DNA from 2 places in the Rhodococcus sp. NPDC056960 genome. Region 2 is predicted to be linked to the other one. Evidence: riboswitches for the same ligand, from Rfam matches in the RefSeq annotation. Region 2 holds a riboswitch; the other holds the start of a gene.

Region 1 (5,739 bases), on a different contig from region 2:
ACCCACGGCCACGCGGTCGCCGACGGAGAAGTTGTCGACGCCGTCGCCGACCTCGGCGATGGTTCCGGCAATTTCGTGTCCCGGCGTCAGCGGCCACGACATGTCGGGGAATCCGCCGTTGACGAACCCGTGGTCGGTGCCGCACACCCCGCACGCGGCGACGGCGATGCGCACGTGGTCGCGGGGCGGCGACACGGTTTCGACGTCGACCAGTGTCAGCGGCTCGCCGGGGCCCTGGACGTGAACAGCCTGATGGGTAGGCATCTGCATCCTCACTGTCTCTGTGTTGTCGCGGTCCCGGTCACCCGAGCCGTCGTAGACCAGATTCCAGTCAAGCCCCTCGGCGGAACTCCTGACAAGAGTCGGCAGGTAACCACCGCACCGATGTCAGACGGTCTGCGGTCGGTAGGTGACCGTGGGATAGCCGGTGCCGGGGTCGAGGGTGACCGCGACCCGCACCCGGTACACCCTCTCGACGAGGGTCTCGGTGATCACCTTCGCAGGTCGGCCGGCCGCAACGATGCACCCGCGGTCGAGGACCACCACCCGGTCGCAGAACATCGCGGCCAGGTTCAGGTCGTGCAGGGCGATGTAGCTGGTGAGGGGCAGTTCGGCGACGAGCGACAGGATGTCGAGCTGATGCTGGATGTCGAGGTGGTTGGTCGGTTCGTCGAGGAGCAACTCGTCCGGCTGCTGCGCGAGGGCGCGGGCGATCTGGGCACGCTGGCGTTCGCCTCCGGACAGGGTGTGCCACAAGCGGTGTGCGTGCTCTGTCATGCCGGTGTGCGCGAGCGCGTCCTCGACGGCCCGGGCGTCCGCGGACTCGTCGCCGCCGAACAGCCCGCGGTGCGGGATGCGGCCGAGCCGAACCACGTCGATCACGGTGATGTCGACCTCGGTGTCGGCATGCTGATCGACCATCGCGACCCGACGGGCGATGTGCCGTCGCCGGAGTTGCCGAATGTCATTGTCGTCGAGAAGGACCCGGCCGAGGTCGGGTTCGGCGATCCCGCTGAGCAGTCGCAGTAGTGAGGACTTGCCCGACCCGTTGGGGCCGAGAAGCCCGATGGTCTCGCCCGGTGCCGGGTCGATCGTCACCCCGTCGAGGACGAGGTGTCCGCCGCGGCTCCAGCGGAGGTTTCGCGCGCGCAGCGTCATGGGCTCGTCCTCATGCGGAACAGGATGATCGCGAACGCGGGGACGCCGATCAGCGCGGTGACGACCCCGACCGGGACTTCCTGGGGCGCGAACACGGTGCGGGCGATTGCGTCCACCCACACCAGGAAGATCGCCCCGACCACGGCGGTGGTCGGGAGCAGCCGGCTGTGCCGGGGGCCGACGAGGAACCGTGCGGCGTGCGGGAGCACCAGACCCACGAACCCGATCGCGCCCGCCGCGCTGACGAGCGCCGCGGTGACCAGGGCGGTGATCCCGAGCAGCAGAAGGCGGATCCACCGCACGGACACCCCGAGTGCGGCGGCCGCGGTGTTGCCGAACGTGAACGCGTCGAGCGCCGACGACTGCGTCAGGCACACCACCAGGCCGGCCAGGGTGATCGCGCCGCACACGGCGACGTCGGTCCAGTCGGCGCCCGACAGCGATCCCAGCAGCCAGAACAGCACCCCGCGGGTCTGCTCGGCGTCGGCGGAGGAGATCACGATGAACGACGTGAGCGCGGAGAAGAGCTGTGTACCAGCCACTCCGGCGAGCACCACCCGGGAGGTGCCGCCACCGGCACCGCTCGCCAGCAGCATCACCAGGACGAACGCGATCACCGCACCGGCGAACGCGCCCGCGGACAGCGACACGGCGCCGGCACCGAGCCCGAGGACCACGACGACGACGGCGCCGGTCGAGGCCCCGGAGGAGATGCCGAGCACGAACGGGTCGGCGAGCGGATTACGCAGCAGTGACTGCATGATCGTCCCGCACAGGGCCAGCCCGGCGCCACAGACGGCGGCGAGGAGGGTCCGCGGCAGGCGGAGCTCCCACACGATGCCGTCCTTGATCCGGCTCACCCCGGACGTGCCGACACCCGCGTGCTCGAGCACCACCGCATACACGTCGCCGACCGACAGGCTGGCGGGACCGAAGGTGATGACCACCGCGATGGACCCGGCCAGCACCATCAGGGCGCCGAGCAGGAGCACCCCGAGCGCCGGTCCGGACGCGGCCCGTGCCGTTCGGTTTTCGCGTCGGGTCGCGGTCGTGGTCAGCGCGCCAGTCCCCACTGCTTCAGCGCGGCCGCCGTCTTCTCCACGCCGTCGACGGTGCGAATCGACGGGTTCAGGTCGGCGCCGTTGACCACGATGTACCGCTTGTCGCGGACGGCGGTGAGCCGCTGCGTGACGGGGTTCGACTCGAGGAACGCGATCTTGCTGTCGAGTGCGTCGCCGTCGATGCTGCGCCGGCTGAGGTCGGCGAGCACCAGTGCGGTGGGGTCGCGGTCGAGCACGCTCTCCCAGCTCACCTGGGGCCACTCGTTGGTGGTGTCGGCGAAGATGTTCTGCGCGGCAACCGAGTTGGTGATGATCCCGGACGAGCCGCAGCAGCCCGCCATGTACGGGGTCCTGGTGTCGGCGAACCAGAACGCCAGCGACACCCCGGAGGCCGTGACCTCACGGGATGCGGCGTCGAAGCGCTGCTGCAGTTCCGCGACGAACCGCTCGCCGCGCTCGCGGACGTCGAAGATGGCGGCGAGTTCCCGGATCTCCTTGTAGACGGTGTCGATGCGCAGCGGTTCGGTGCGGGCGCCGTCGGCGTTCACGCTCTCGTCGGTCTTGTCGACGCAGTCGGTCGGGGAGAGGTAGCTGGGCACCCCGAGCTGGTCGAACTGGTCGCGGTCGGCGACACCACCCGGGCCGAGAGTGCCCCCGAACGACGCCGTCACGAAATCGGGTTCGGTGTCGAGGACCACCTCGAAGGACGGTTTGTTGTCGGCCAGCCGCGCAACGCGGGCGTTGTCGCCGGCCAGGTTCTCGCGGACCGGGTCGGTCCAGGTGGCGGTTCCCACCATCCGATCCGCCAGTCCAAGGGAGAGCAGGATCTCGGTCGAGCCCTGGTTCAGCGACACCGCGCGCTGCGGCGGTGCGTCGATCGTGACGGTGTGGCCGCAGTTCTCGACGGTCATCGGAAAGGCGGACGCGCCCGGGGCCGCCTCCGACGCCGGTTCGTCCGGCGTCGACGAGCAGGCGGAGAGCAGCAGGATCGAGGCGGCAGTGAGGGTGACACCGAGACGGTGCCAGGACGTGCGCATAACGAGAAGAACTCCTTCATCAGGGCTCAGTCGCGGAGCCGAGGAACACCGAACTCGATCGGTGAGCAGTCGGACTCCGGCCCTGTTCGGACCGTCACCGTTGCGCGTCAGTCCCGGATTCACACCGGGTTCCCTCGCCGATCGTGGCCGCACGGACGGCCTCGCACACCATAGCCCCTGTGAGTACTTGTTAACCGCGGGCGGTTAACAAGTACTCACGGGTGTATTCGGACAGCGGTCGCCCGTCGACCGCGATGCCGTACGGGGACGTCCGGGACTTCTTCTACGATCGCGCTGACGGCATGCCGAACTGCCACGCACCGCTGCGGCACACCCGGGAATCCACAGCGCGTCTGCGACACTGGCGGCGGAGCGATGGTGCGCCGGGCGCCGCTGTCGTCACGACACGGGACTACGAGGGGGACCGCGAAATATGCCGGGGATGGACAGACACCTGCACGACACGCCGTTCTCACACCGTCACCGATTCGTGGCTCTCGCCGCCGGCATCGCCGCCGCGGTCGCCGTGGGGGCCGCACCGCTCGCCACCGCGCAGCCGGCTCCGGGTGGCGGCCTCGCCTGGGGGTCGTGCCCGGCCGAGTACGAGCGCGATCCGGCGGCCGATCAGTGCGCCTCGGTCACCGTTCCCCGCAATTACGCCGACCCCGCCGGCGGCACGATCGACGTGCTCGTCACCCGCCACCGCGCCGAGGATCCGGGCGCGCGCCGAGGCGTCCTGTTCACCAACCCCGGTGGGCCCGGCGGCGACGCGATCGGCTCGACCAGCATGTTCGCCGACATCCTGCCCGACGCCGTCCGCGCGCAGTGGGACGTGATCGGTGTGCAACCGCGCGGGCTCCCGTACGCCGGCGCCGTCGACTGCACCCTGACCCCCGAGCAGACGACGGCACTGGGTCTCGGCTTCGGCGGGGCCGCCACGCGGGCCGCATGCGAGTCCGCGGCCCCCGGCACCACGGCGCACCTGACGACCGAGAACACCGCGCGGGACTGGGATCAGGTCCGGCTCGCGCTGGGCGAGGACGTGATCGACATCTACGGCCTGTCCTACGGCACGATCCTCGGATCCACCTACGCGACGCTGTTTCCCCAGCACACCGGTCGCATGGTCCTCGATTCCGCCGTCGATCAGCACTGGCTGTGGAACGACGTGCTGTGGCAGCAGAACGACGGCTACAAGAAACGCTTCTACGACCTCATGGACTGGATCGCCGCCCACGACGACACGTACGGGCTCGGTGACACGCCGCTGAAGGTCTATCAGCGGTGGTCCGACCGGGTGGTCGAGGAGGCCGGCGGCAACCCCACCCTCGCGCCTCCGCCCGCCGAGGTCGGTGACGTGCCGCCCGGCCTCGAAGCCCTCGCCGACGCCTACCGCGGCGGGGTCGATCTCACCGGACCGGCCCGCGTCCAGTTCGAGGCGTTCGTGCGCAGCCTCGCCGATCCGTCGCACACCCAGATGTCGTCCAGCATCTACGTGATGACCCGTCAGGTGCTTCCCGCCCGCAACGGCTGGCCGCTCATGGCGCGGGTGATCCGGGACGGCGTCGGCGCGATACCCCAAGGCGTCGGAATGAAGGACCTGTCGGAGCAGGAGTTGGCGCGGATCGAGCAGTCTCAGATGATGCAGTCGCTCGTCCTGTGCAACGAGAACGGCGTCCCCGACCGCCCGGACCGCATCCCGGGCTGGCTCTTCTCCACCTTCGTCACCGGCGACCTCTTCGACCTCATCGGCTACGGCTACAGCGCCGGGCCCTTCTGCGCCGGTGCGCCGCCCGTCACCGCACTGCCCACGCTGAGCAACAGGGGGCTGGCGACGGCGCCGCTCGTCCTGCAGGGTCTGCGCGACCCGCAGACTCCCTATCTGGGCGGCGTGCAACTCGCCCACGACATGGGCGCGAACCTGGTCACCGTCGAGGGCGGAGATCACGGCGCCGGAATCCAGGGCGGAAACACCGTCGTCGACCAGGCCGTCACCGAGTACCTCGAGACCGGGCACACCACGGTCACCCACGCCCCCGAGGCGCCGATCACCGCACCACTCCTCGAATGAGGGATCGCTGCGTTTCACCCGGCACGGGCGAGGCGTGCAGCGCCTGACCGGGCCTACCGTCGAGAGTCGGACGGTCGTGCACCACCCGAGCCCACTCTCACGAAGGAATTGGCCATGATCGCAATCGGCGTGGTTCTCATCGTCATCGGCTTGATCGTCAAGATCTCGTCACTGTGGATCGCAGGCCTCATCGTCGGCGTCGTCGGTCTCGTCCTCCTGCTCCTCGGACTGCGCGGACGCAAGGTCGGCGGACGGCAGTACTGGTACTGATCGGGTCGACGGCTCAGCGGACGTAGTCCGCCCCCGTGATGTCGATCGTGGTTCCGGTTGCGTGCCGGGCGCGACCGGAGGCGAGGAAGGCGATCGTCTCGGCGACGTCCTCGGGTGGGGTGACCTCGCCGAGCGGTAGGGC
Region 2 (5,739 bases):
CCGTGATCGACGACCGCGAGACCCTCGTCGACATCGCGTCGCGGGCCGGGCTCGACGCCGATACCGTGCGCGCCGCGCTCGCGTCCGATGCCGCGGCGGACGCCGTCCGGGCCGATCTCGAGACGGCGCGTGCGCTGCAGGTGTCGGCGGTGCCGTTCTTCGTCGCCAACCGGCGCGTCGCGGTGTCCGGTGCACAGCCGAAGGACGTGTTCCTGCAGCTTCTGGTGCAGGCGAGCGCGGACGATCAGGTGCGCGCGACGTAGCGATTCGCGCAGGCCGAACCATGCAGCGCGGCGACCACCGCGACGAGATGCGTGACCCGGCCTCTTGCCAACACCCGGAACGGCGGGCAGATTGAAATGCACGTCGTCGGCAGGGAGGCACTGTGCACGAGCAGGCAGGAACCCGAGATGCATGGCCCGCTTTGAAGGTGGACGACTGGACGTCCACGAGGGAAACCCTGCACATGTGGACGCAGATCGTCGGGAAGATCCGGCTGGCTCACGCACCGTTGATCAATCACTGGTGGCAGGTGCCGCTGTACGTGAGCCCCCGTGGCCTGACCACGTCGACCATCCCGTACGGCACCGGCTGTTTCGACATCGAGTTCGACTTCTTCGACCAGCAACTGGTGATCCGCACGAGTGAGGGCGCCAGGGGGACGGTTGCACTCGAACCGAAGTCGGTGGCCGACTTCTACGCGGAGACGATGGACACGCTGGCCGAGCTGGACGTGACGACGACGATCCTGGCCCGGCCCAACGAGGTGGAGCCCGCGGTGCCGTTCGCGCAGGACACCCAGCACTGCTCGTACGACGGGGAGTCGGTGCGCCAGTTCTGGCGGCAGCTGGTGCAGGCCGACCGTGTCCTGCACGAGTTCCGCTCCCATTTCATCGGGAAGGTCAGCCCGGTGCACTTCTTCTGGGGCGCGCTGGACCTGGCCTGCACCCGGTTCTCGGGACGGACCGCGCCGACTCACCCCGGGGGAGCACCGAATTGCGGAGACTGGGTGATGGTGGAGGGCTACTCACACGAGCTGAGTAGCTGCGGGTTCTGGCCGGGCGGCGGCGCGGAAGGCGCGTTCTATGCGTACGCCTACCCGGAACCGGACGGCTTCGCCGACTATCCGGTGGGGCCGGACGGTGCCTTCTACAGCCCGGAGTTCCGGCAGTTCCTGCTGCCGTACGAGACCGTCCGGACCGCGGACGATCCCGATGCCGCCCTGCTGCAGTTCCTGCACGGCACGTACGACGCGGCCGCCGACCGGGGTGGCTGGGACCGGGCCGCCCTGGAGGCGGACCCGGCCCGATGGGACAACTCCCGCTGACGCCGAACTCAGACGGCGTTCGCCGCGGCGGGCGTCTTCGCCCGGCTGGCCCGCTCCGTGAGGAACGCGAAGCCCAAGCCGAGCACCAGCCACAGCGTCGCCTGGGTCGCGAGCGACGACAGGCGGAACTGCCACAGCAGCACTGCGGGGAAGTCGTCACCCACTTCGTTGACGGTGGGCAGCACGAGGTATCCGATGGTCACGACCACGAGGAAGGCGAGAACCGGTGCCGCGATCCGCACCGACAGGAACTCCTGCGCCACCACTGCCTTCGACGCGAACACCGAGGCCACCACCGCGAGCAGTCCCAGCACGACGGCGGCGAGCCACAGCCAGGTGCGCTGGTTGATCGTGTCCGGGTCCCCGACCGCCGGCGGGTTGGCGGGGTACTTGAAGAACGGCACCGCCTCGATGGCCAGCCACCCCAGCGTGGCCAGTGTCAGACCGAGTACCGGCCCCGACAACGTGGTCACCCGGCGCGCGTAGTGGGCGACGACGGCGAAGATCGCGCCGAGCGCGAGCCCCGCGAGGGAGGTGGCGAGAAACAGCCCGAAGCGCTGTCCGTTGCGACTGACCAGTGCATCTTCCTCGTCGTGGGAGTGCCCGGCCGGCTCGTCCGCCGCGGATGTGTCGTGCGTGTGCTCCGGGGCTTCCGCTGCGCTGTGCGACTCTTCGATCGCGATGGCCGCGTCGATGTGCGACTCACCGAGGACGAATGCGACGCCACCGGCCAGGATGCCTGCGATGAGGCCGGCGAGCAGACCGCGGATGAGGAGTTTCGTGAAGGAATCGGTCAGTGGCATGGCAGACCCAGGAGGTGGCGTCCGTCATGCATCAGTTCGTGCATGTACATGCCACTGCGCGAAATCGCGCCCTGGTCGAATCCCACGAGGTAGAGAGCGAGCATCGCGAACAGAACGATCGCGAAAGAGATCACGGCGAGACGGGTCGTGTCGACCGACGAGCCGGGTGCGTAGGCGAGTGCCATAGTTCCTCCTGGGATTTCGCGTCCCCTAGGTCCAGGCGATGGCCGCAGTATCTGGCTGTCGAGGTGGTTCCCGTGAAGGACTACTCCGATTTACAGTGGCGCGACCGCTCCGGGATTACACCGGATTCCTGCCGAACCATCGCATTGTCCTGCGAACTTTTGCACCCGGCGGGCCGTCGTGTCAATCCTTCCGCCCCGCCGCACCGCTCAGCTCTTGTTCGCCGCCGTGACGTCGAGAACGACCTCGAACTCCAGCAGCGACGCCCCGGACGCCACCGGCTTCTGCCGCTCACCGGCGTGCGCCTCCCTGGCCGGACCGTCGCGCCACGCCGCGAAAGCCTCTTCGCTCTCCCACTGCGTGACGACGAAGTAGCGGTTCTCGCCCTTCACCGGACGGAGGAGCTGGAAGCCGAGGAAGCCGGGAGAGTTCTCCACGGCGTGCGCGCGTCCCGCGAAGCGCTTCTCGAGTTCGGGGCCCGCGCCCTCGGGGATGTCGATTGCGTTGATCTTCACCACTGCCATGCGGGCGAGGTTACTCCGCTAGCGTCGGAGAGGTGGCGGGTGAGAGTGCGTTGCACGACGAGGGTGGAACGGGACAGCCGATTCTGCTGCTGCACGGGCTGATGGGCAGCGCCCGGACATGGGGGCGGCAGGTGCCGTGGCTCCGCGAGCACGGCCACGTCTTCACGTTCGACGCCGCCGGTCACGGACGTCCCACACCTCCGGAACTGACCACCGAAGCGTTCGTCGACGACCTCGCCGCCGCCCTCGCCCCCGTCACCGAGCCCTGGGTCGTGATCGGCCATTCGATGGGCGCTCTCCACGCCTGGTTCCTGGCGGCCGAATACCCGGAGAAGGTCGCGGCGCTGGTGCTCGAGGACATGGCACCCGACTTCCGTGGCCGCACCGCGGAGAACTGGGCGGCGATGATCTCGAACTGGCCGCAGCCGTTCGCGACACGGGAGGACCTGTTCGAGTTCTTCGGCCCGGTCGCCGGACAGTACTTCCTGGATTCGTTCGAGAAGCGCGCCGACGGGTGGTACCTGCACGGGGACGTCGACACGTTCCGCGACATCTCCGAGGAGTGGGGTGGCAGGCACTTCTGGGATCAGTGGGCGGCGGTCACGGTGCCGGCGCTCCTGATCGAGGGCGAGTTCACCATCACCCCCGACGGCCAGATGCGGGCCATGGCCGAGCAGCATCCCGGCGCCCGGTACGTCCGGATCGAGCAGGCCGGGCACCTCGTCCACGACGACCAGCCGGAGCAGTACCGGAAGGTGGTCGAGGAATTCCTGGACGGGCTCCGCTGAGAGCCGCAATTCCGTAGCCGGCTGCCGCGATGTCCCTGCGGGGTGAATGGTTGCCAGCCCCGGGGTGTCTATCGCCCGGCGCGGTGAAGCCTCACGCTGGTTGAAAGCCCGGGAGTCCGGGACCTCAACCGCTAATCGAAGGCGCGCAATGTATTTCGATTTCCGTGACAAGCCCGAACGTCTCTGTGTCAAAGAGATGGTTCACGGCTACAACATATCCTGCTGCCTATTCGTGGCCGTCGAGCTGGAGCTCGCCGATCTGCTGGCGGAGGGCCCGCTATCGCTTGTCGATCTCGCCCGACGAAGCGGAACTGATCCCGATGCGCTGAAGCGGATCCTCCGTCTGCTGATGAGCGCCGGGATCTTCTCGGTGGACGAGCAGGACAAGTACACACTCACGCCGCGAGCGGAGTTCTTGCGCAGGGATGACCCGGAATCGATCGCAAGCGAGGTGGAGCTCTTTGCCGGCGCAGAAACGTACCTGGCCTGGAGCGAGCTGCTCCATTCCGCGCGTACGGGACAGACGGGATTCGGCCAGTTCTTCGGCAAACCCCTCTTCGAGTACCTGGCCGATCACCCCGATTCCGCCCAGCGCTTCCATCTCGGCTGGCACGAGATCTCGATCCGCGCCGGTCTCGAGACCGCGGAAGCGGTCGATTTCACGGACAATCGGCACGTCATCGATGTCGGCGGCGGCTACGGCATCGTGACCGCCCAGCTGTTGCGCAAATACGGTCATCTGCGGGCCACGATCTACGACCTGGAGTTCTCGCTGGCCAGGACCGGTCACACGTTGCGGGAACATGGCGTCGACGAGCGCTGCGACATCGTGCCCGGCGACGGCCTGGAAGAGGTGCCCGGCGGGGGCGACGTCCACCTGCTCAAGAGCGTTTTGCACACGATGAACGACGACGACTCGGTGCGCATCCTAGCCAATTGCGCGAACGCGCTCGAGCCCGGCGGCCGGATCCTGGTCCTGGAGCGGGTGATCAGCGAGGACGGCGGATACGTCTGGGGAAACGTGGTAGACGTCGCCATGCTGGTCATGACGGGCGGCCGCGAGCGAACGATTCAGGACTACGCGCGCGTGTACGAGCGCGCCGGCCTCGAACTCACCGGCAGTACGCTCCTGCCCTGCGGCTTCAGCGTAATCGAGGGCGGGAAGTGAGACCGGCGCGCGAGCCCGTGCATCCCTCGAGTGGACGTCGAGGAGCTGGGTCGGCATGGCTCACATATTGATCGTCGGCGGACATGACGAGACCTTCCGGATGATCGAGGATCTACCGGTCGAGCTGTCTGTTTTTCAGAATTCCGAATCGGTCACCGCGCGGCAGACGAGGCGCGCCCACCGGCTGTGCGTATTCGACTACCGCAACCAGACCGAGGCGCTCTGCATGGCGCGGGCGCTGCACGAAGTCCAACCCGTCGATGCCGTCGTGTCATTCACCGAGCACGGCCTCATGCCGGCCGCCGTGATCAAAGAGGCTCTAGGCATCAAGGGCAACACGCTGGAAGCCGTCCGGTTGACCCGCGACAAGATCGCCATGCGCGAGCACATGGCCGGCCGTGATTTCGGAGCTGTGCTGACCCGAAGCTGCCATTCAGCCTCCGAGGTACGGAGCTTTCTTCGCGCAGTGGGCGGCCCGATTGTCGTCAAGCCGGCCGCAGGCTCCGGCAGTTCCGGCGTCTTTCGCGTCTCGAGCCTCGACCAGGTCGAATCCGCATTCGCCCGATCTCGCGGCGAGTACCCCGGGCCGACCCTCGTCGAAGAGTTCATCGACGGCCCCGAATACAGCGTCGAATCCTTCAGCACGGATGGCCGGCACGACATCATCGCGGTGACCCACAAGACCACGACCGGCCCGCCACGGTATATCGAAACCGGTCATCTGATGCCGGCCGTGATCGCAGCATCGGCCCTTGCCGAGATCCGCGGTCTCGTGACCGATTTCCTCAATTCGATCGGTCATTCCTTCGGGCCCGCCCATACCGAAGTGCGTTTCGGCCCGTTCGGTCCCCGGATCATCGAGGGCAATACCCGCCCGGGCGGCGACTTCATTTGGGAGCTGGTGCTCCGTGCGATGGGTCGCGACCTGGTCCGGGAGTCGATCTGT

What was found. Region 2 has a riboswitch for cobalamin ahead of ACFTWF_RS18940 (CbtB domain-containing protein). Riboswitches for the same ligand answer to the same signal wherever they lie in the genome.
Region 1: another riboswitch for cobalamin. It lies ahead of ACFTWF_RS04405 (ABC transporter substrate-binding protein); the one in region 2 lies ahead of ACFTWF_RS18940 (CbtB domain-containing protein).

The regions. Positions count from the first base shown of each region.
Region 1 covers NZ_JBHURF010000002.1:287,036-292,774, reverse strand. Annotated here, with positions in the region: gene ACFTWF_RS04420 (alcohol dehydrogenase catalytic domain-containing protein) at 1-264, opposite strand, end outside; gene ACFTWF_RS04415 (ABC transporter ATP-binding protein) at 388-1,158, opposite strand; gene ACFTWF_RS04410 (FecCD family ABC transporter permease) at 1,155-2,129, opposite strand; gene ACFTWF_RS04405 (ABC transporter substrate-binding protein) at 2,213-3,256, opposite strand; cobalamin riboswitch at 3,306-3,432, opposite strand; gene ACFTWF_RS04400 (alpha/beta fold hydrolase) at 3,690-5,327, shown strand; gene ACFTWF_RS04395 (hypothetical protein) at 5,442-5,597, shown strand; gene ACFTWF_RS04390 (SDR family NAD(P)-dependent oxidoreductase) at 5,611-5,739, opposite strand, start outside.
Region 2 covers NZ_JBHURF010000011.1:93,202-98,940, forward strand. Annotated here, with positions in the region: gene ACFTWF_RS18925 (DsbA family oxidoreductase) at 1-263, shown strand, start outside; gene ACFTWF_RS18930 (DUF5996 family protein) at 386-1,327, shown strand; gene ACFTWF_RS18935 (CbtA family protein) at 1,336-2,130, opposite strand; gene ACFTWF_RS18940 (CbtB domain-containing protein) at 2,121-2,315, opposite strand; cobalamin riboswitch at 2,338-2,471, opposite strand; gene ACFTWF_RS18945 (antibiotic biosynthesis monooxygenase) at 2,523-2,837, opposite strand; gene ACFTWF_RS18950 (alpha/beta fold hydrolase) at 2,870-3,625, shown strand; gene ACFTWF_RS18955 (methyltransferase) at 3,774-4,793, shown strand; gene ACFTWF_RS18960 (ATP-grasp domain-containing protein) at 4,849-5,739, shown strand, end outside.